2 regions of the Clostridium sp. genome follow, and region 2 is predicted to be linked to the other one. Evidence: a T-box and tRNA genes for the amino acid it is inferred to sense, from the RefSeq annotation. Region 2 holds a T-box; the other holds one or more tRNA genes.
The links. A T-box is a leader RNA that pairs with one kind of tRNA and senses whether it is charged. The one in region 2 lies ahead of argS (arginine--tRNA ligase), so its partner is inferred to be a tRNA-Arg.
Positions count from the first base shown of each region.

Region 1: it encodes a tRNA-Arg, which carries the amino acid that the T-box ahead of argS (arginine--tRNA ligase) is inferred to sense. The anticodon was not compared.

Region 1 is NZ_JAKVOI010000001.1:2,947,749-2,951,175, reverse strand. Features, by position in the region: gene LKE46_RS14500 (ABC1 kinase family protein) at 1-921, opposite strand, end outside; gene LKE46_RS14495 (phasin family protein) at 955-1,254, opposite strand; tRNA gene LKE46_RS14490 (tRNA-Arg) at 1,355-1,431, shown strand; gene LKE46_RS14485 (nucleoside deaminase) at 1,582-2,022, shown strand; tRNA gene LKE46_RS14480 (tRNA-Ser) at 2,107-2,195, shown strand; tRNA gene LKE46_RS14475 (tRNA-Val) at 2,240-2,316, shown strand; gene LKE46_RS14470 (helix-turn-helix transcriptional regulator) at 2,620-3,427, shown strand, end outside.
Region 2 is NZ_JAKVOI010000001.1:1,168,440-1,171,866, reverse strand. Features, by position in the region: gene LKE46_RS05830 (ribonuclease H-like domain-containing protein) at 1-148, opposite strand, end outside; gene argS (arginine--tRNA ligase) at 219-1,910, opposite strand; T-box leader at 1,989-2,219, opposite strand; gene LKE46_RS05820 (nickel ABC transporter substrate-binding protein) at 2,266-3,427, opposite strand, start outside.

The DNA.
Region 1 (3,427 bases), 1.8 Mb from region 2:
AATATCCTTGTATACTATTGAGATGATTATTTTATTCAAACATGTTTTTAGGTAATTAGATAAATTGCCCATTATTCCAAAATCTAAAAAGCATATTTTATTTTCCTGTATCAATAAGTTGCCAGGGTGTGGGTCGGCATGGAAAAATCCATCTGTAAAAACTTGTTTAAAAAAAGAAGTAGCAAGTTTTTTCCCAAGATCATTTAAATCATAACCATCTCTATTCAGTAGTTCTATATTGTTTATTTTAAATCCATTAATTTTTTCCATGGTTATTACTTTATTTTTACATAAGTTTTCTACTAAATAAGGTACATGACAAAATGCAACATTGCTGTTTAATCGTTTGAATTTTATCATATTTTTTGCTTCCAGATTGAAATCAAGTTCCTGGCTTGTAGAAAATTTTAATTCATCAAGTGCTTCTTCTGGATCAATTATTGAATCTTCAAATCTGTTTTTAGTAAATTTTATTATCTTGTAGAGTATAGAAATATCAGTTTCCATTTTTTCTTTAATATTGGGCCTCTGAATTTTCACTATTACATGTCTGCCATCCTTTAAAATTGCGTTGTGAACTTGTGCAATAGATGCAGAAGCAAAAGGATGTTCATCAAATTTAAAAAAACATTCTTCTATATTTTTATTGAAGTCGCTGAAAAAAACATTGTTTATATCCTCAAATTTTTCAGGTGGCACATCATCTTGGAGTTTTGAGAGTTCGTTGATAAATTCTGAAGGTAGCATGTCAGGTCTTGAGCTAAGAATTTGGCCTATTTTTATAAAGGTTGGGCCAAGTTCTTCAAAGGCCATTCTTAAATTTTCAGGAGATTTTTTTCCCCTGGTGCTTACAAATTTGAATCCGTATTTTCCTAATACCTTCATAATTTCTTTAAAGCGTTTGGATGATTTTTCTTGCATTTTTTAAGATAATAACTAAAGTCCAACTGGACTTTAGTTATTATTTATTTTTTCCTCTATTTTTTTTAATCTCTCATCTATAGATGCTATGTCTTCCTTTGAAGCAAAATTTAAGTTGTTTAATATAGAAAGAAGTTCCTCTTTATTTAAAGGTTTTATCTGTTCTTTCTTTGCAGAAACATTTTTCTTCAATTCCTCAGATAGTTGCTTTCCCTCTTCTACAGTTATTTTCCCCTTTTTAACCATTTCCTCAATTAATTTTACTGCTTTTTCATAGGTATATGCTGCAGAACCAATACCAGCTAGGAACAGACTTTTTAATTCATTTAACATGGGTTAAATCCTCCTTTATTGTATTTAAAATAATAAAAATTTACAAAAAAATTGACAATGTTAATAATATATAATAGAATATTAGAGTAATAGCATCCATGCACTCGTAGCTCAGTAGGATAGAGCAGCGGTTTCCTAAACCGCGTGCCGGAGGTTCGACTCCTCTCGGGTGCACCACATAAAATTAACTACTGTACTCCTGTAAATTGACTTTGCAGGATTTTTTATGCAAAATTAATGTTCTCATAACCTAAGTTTAAATTAAAATGGTAGAAGTTTCAATATAATATATAGAAAGTTAACATTATAATAATATATGGAGATAAAATGGATTTTATGCAAGAAGCAATAAGGGAAGCTAATTGTGCATTTAAGTTGGGAGAAGTTCCTGTAGGTGCTGTTATAGTCAGAGATAATAAAATAATATCAAGAGCTCATAATCTTAAAGAGACATTAAAGGATGTTACCTGTCACGCTGAAATACTTGCCATAAAAGCTGCTTCTAAAAGAATAGGAAATTGGAGATTAAGTGGTTGCACCATGTACGTAACTTTAGAACCATGCCCAATGTGTGCAGGAGCTATAGTTCAATGCAGAATTAATAAACTTTATATAGGAACATTCAATCCGACTTGTGGATCTTGTGGATCTATTTTAAATTTGGTTCAAAATGATAGTATAAATAGTTTTGTAGATGTCAAATGGGTTTATAGTGAATGTTGCAGTGAGATTCTCGAAAAATTTTTTAAATCAAAGAGGATAAAATAATTAGTTTGATTTATCTACTTTTCTTCTGTATAATAAATAAGTAGTATTTTTGCAGAAATGTTAATTATGCAATAAATTAAATATGGAAGCGTATCGAAGTGGTCATAACGGGCCTGACTCGAAATCAGGTAGACGGCAACGTCTCGTGGGTTCGAATCCCACCGCTTCCGCCAGATGTAAAACAGTTCTGATTAATAAAAGATAAATTGATGTATTTGGAGGTATAGCTCAGCTGGTTAGAGTGTACGGTTCACATCCGTAAGGTCGAGGGTTCGAGCCCCCCTGTCTCCACCAAAAACAAACGTTAATATTGATACAATGTTGATGTGCAGAAAAGTTGAGTATTACTTGGCTTTTTCTCATTCTATATAAAATTTAGACCGTCTCGAAAGGCGGCTTTTTTGTTTTTTGAACCCATATTGTGATAAGATGCACAACCCCCTGTGGTAATACCTTACCTTTTGTGTAAAAGTTTAAGAAGCATCAAAAAAGCAGAAACTATTCTGGCTTATTCTGTAATTTTGAATAATATTGAATTTTATAACATGACATATTATTGTCAAGTTATAAAATCTATAATAATGCTGAGGTGATGATATGCAAATTAATAGGCTGTTTGAAATTGTATATATCCTGCTTGGGAAAAAAATAACTACTGCCAAAGAACTGGCTGAACGCTTTGAGGTATCCGTAAGAACAATTTATCGAGATATTGATACGCTGTCTTCAGCGGGAATACCCATTTATGCAAGTCAGGGAAAAGGTGGAGGCATATCGTTGCTCGATGATTATGTCCTTAATAAATCTGTCCTTTCGGAAATTGAGCAGGATGAGATACTATTTGCATTGCAGAGTTTAACCATAACACAGAATCCGGAAACAGACAGGGTGCTCTCAAAATTAAGCAGTCTGTTTAATAAAAGCAAAACCAATTGGATTGAGGTAGATCGATCGCCCTGGGGTAGTGATAAAAATAAAACATGTGAATTTACGATCCTCAAAAATGCCATCCTTAATCACCAGATCATTGAATTTAACTATTTTAATGCATCCGGGGAAAAAAGTCACAGGAAGGTTGAACCTGTAAAACTCCTTTTTAAGGTTCATGCATGGTATCTGCAAGGCTTCTGCCTATCCAAAAATGAATATAGAACTTTCAAAATCTCACGTATGTCCGATGTCCAGATAACGCAAGAGATTTTTGCAGATCGATTACTGGAAGAGTTGCCAGAAGATCAAAAGGAACAGAGAACCCAAAAGTGGATCGATGTACAATTGCAGATTTCTCCCCATGGAGCCTACCGGGTATTTGATGAATTTAATGAAAAGGAGATCACTAAAAATCAAGACGGATCTTTTACGATTGTGACCGCTTTGCCGGAAAGTAAGTGGCTGTTTAACTATA
Region 2 (3,427 bases):
AATTTCCAAAAGATATAAGTATTATATTATCATTGCATCTGTCAAAACCTGTTGTCTCGATATCAAAATATGCTATGTCATTCATATTGTATTCATTGAATATGTTACCTGGAATTTTAAGCATCTGACTATATTTTTTAATAAACATATGTACCTCCAAACATCCAATTATTGAGAAGTCAGACACATAAGCCAATATCTGACTCCGCACAACAAACCTACATCTTCTCTACTACATCTATCCCAAGCAGATACAATCCATTCCTTATTACCTGGCATGACGCCTCTACAAGCTGCAGTCTGAATTTCTTTATATTGCTGTCTTTAGTATTTAATATACTACAAGAATTATAAAATTTATTGAATATTTTTGCAACATCTACTACATATCTCGTTATTATAAACGGCTCCAGCCTGTTTATTGAACTCAATATACTGGAATTAAATTCTGAGAGAATCTTTACTAGTTCAAATTCCTCCTGTGAACTCATATTCGCATAATCTACATTTTCATCAAACTTTCCTGCTTTTCTAAGTATACTTTTCCCTCTGGCATAACTATACTGTACATAAGGCCCTGTTTCGCCCTCAAAACTCAGCATTTCATTCCAGTCAAATATTATATCCTTTTCCCTGTTGTTCTTCAGATAAGTAAATATAACAGCACCTATTCCTATTTTTTTTGCCACTTCTTCCTTGTCTTCCAGATCCGGATTTTTTTGTTTGATTATTTCAAGTGTCCTGTCTATGGATCTCTGAAGAAGATCTTCCAGAAATATAACATCTCCGTGTCTCGTAGAAAGTTTTTTGTTGGAGAACTTAACCAGTCCAAATCCCACATGTATACATGAATCAGCCCAGTCATTTCCCATGAGCTTCAGAGTTTTAAATACCTGCTTAAAATGAAGCCGCTGATCCAGCCCCACTACATATATGCACTTGTCAAAATCATAGGTTTTTTTTCTATATATGGCTGCCGCCAGGTCACGTGTAGCATATATGGTGGCTCCGTCGGACTTCTTTATTATACATGGCGGCATGTTGTAATCATCAAGCATTACAACTTTTGCACCATTGCTTTCCTTAAGAAGCCCGCATCTATCAATTTCTTCTATTACAGAATCCATTTTATCGGTATAAAAGCTCTCCCCTGCAATAGAATCAAATTCAACTCCAAGTTCATCATATACCTTGCTGAATTCCTTCAGGCTCAAATCCTTGAATCTCTTCCACAGCTGAACTTCTTCATCCTCGCCGTCTTCAAGCTTTTTAAAGTACATCCTTCCTTCATCCTCCAATGAAGGATCTTTTTCAGCCTCGTCATGGAATTTAACATATATTCTCAAAAGTTCCTTTATAGGATCTTTGTTTAATTCATCCTCGTCGCACCATCTTTTATATGCGGATATCAACTTTCCAAACTGTGTTCCCCAGTCTCCAAGATGATTTATTCTTATACAATTGTATCCCTGAAAATCCATCGTTTTGTATAGAGAATTTCCTATGGCCGTACTGAAAAGGTGTCCTACATGAAATGGTTTTGCAATATTCGGAGATGAAAATTCTATAACTATATTTTTACCATCCCCTGCTGAAGAGCTTCCATAGTTATTTTTTTCAGTCAATATTCTACTTATAATATCTTTTGCAAACACTTCCCTGTCTACAAAAAAATTCACGTAGGGACCTATATTCTCAATTTTATAAAAGTCTTCGGAGTTTATTTTTTCCTTCAACTGGGCTGCGATGATATTTGGGGCTTTTTTAAATACCTTTGCCAGCTGGAAACACGGAAATGCATAATCACCCATCTCAAGCCTGGGTGGTATTTCAATCAACCTCTCTATTTCATCAATTTTCATATCCACATGTTCTTTTATTCTATCAACTACAATTTTTTTATAGTCCATAATAATTTTCCAAACTCCTCTCCATACTGTTGTGAAATTTTTAATTTGTAGCAATATAAAAAGATCTATCACTTTATATAAAGAGACGGATCTTTTTTTCGCGGTACCACTCTAATTGGCAGATAAAATCTGCCCTCCTCCAGACTTTAACGCAGTCAGCGGCTTACTGTTTATCTGATTAAAAATATCAGATACTTCTCATAAGCTCCTCGGAGACTCTCTTTCTTTTAAGTGCATCAATAGGCTCCCACCAGTCCCTACTCGCTGAAACATGCAGCAAAAAATACTTTTTCCCGTCATGGAATTCAATTATTATCTATTATATTATCACAATCACTTTATTGTCAATATAAATTTAATTTTCTGCTATGTCAAGTTTGCTCCATTGAATAGGATCATAGGAATTTACACCTGTTTTAAATCCTATAACCTTTGAACTTACGGCAAAAGTAGTTTCGGGGTAATATAAGGGAGCACATATTGCTTCATCATGAATAAACTTAAATACCCTGTCATAGTTTTCCTGCCTGATTTTTTCATCCATGCTTTCCAATGCAGAATTAATATTTTTCTCCAATTTTTCATTATACCATACCCTTGCCTTATTGTTTGTCGTTCCCGTCTTTATAAAATCCTGCTTGAGATCACTATGCGGCACCCATGAATCTGACGAAGTACGCTGCATCAGCAGATCAAACTTTCTAGTGTTCATTGCGATATCCGTCAGAGTATTCGAATCCACTGTATTCAAGTTTACTTTTATACCTACAGCTGACAGCTGTGATTGAATAAACTCAGACATGGACTTCCACTCCGGGAAAGCATCTGTACTCAATACCATATTAAATTCAAGAGGTTTCCCATCCTTCTCAACAATACCATCTCCGTTACCGTCCTTATATCCACTTTGAGCCAGCAGCTCTTTTGACCTTTTACTGTCATACCCATATCCTTTGCTGTTTTGTTTGGTAACATAGGGTACTCCATTTTGGAACAATCCTTCTGCCGGTTTTCCAATACCATTGAGTAATTTATCAACCATGCTACTTTTATCAATGGCATAGTTGATGGCAAGTCGCACATTTTTATCTTGAAGATTAGAATTGTCATAGTTGAATGTAATAAACTCAGACATCCTTGTCTCAGAGTTGTAAATTTTGAAATTTTTATCACTCTTTAATGTATTTATACTGTCCAGTGGCACTTTACCAAGCAGTTCCCCTCCAATTATATCCACTTCACCGCTTTGGAGTGCCATGACTCTTGCCTGTCCATCCGGTATTACTTTAAATACGATCCTGTCAATCTTTGGTTTTTCACCCCAATAGTATGGATTTGGAACAAGTGAAAATTCCTTGTCTCTCGTATAGCTTTCCAGCATCCATGGTCCTGTGCCAACTGGTTTTATAAATTTACCTGCCGGGTTTCCTTCAATCTTCTGGATTGATTTTGGACTTAAAAATCTTACCGGTCTCGGATATGAAAGTTCCGTCAATATAGGATAAGCCTTATCCTTG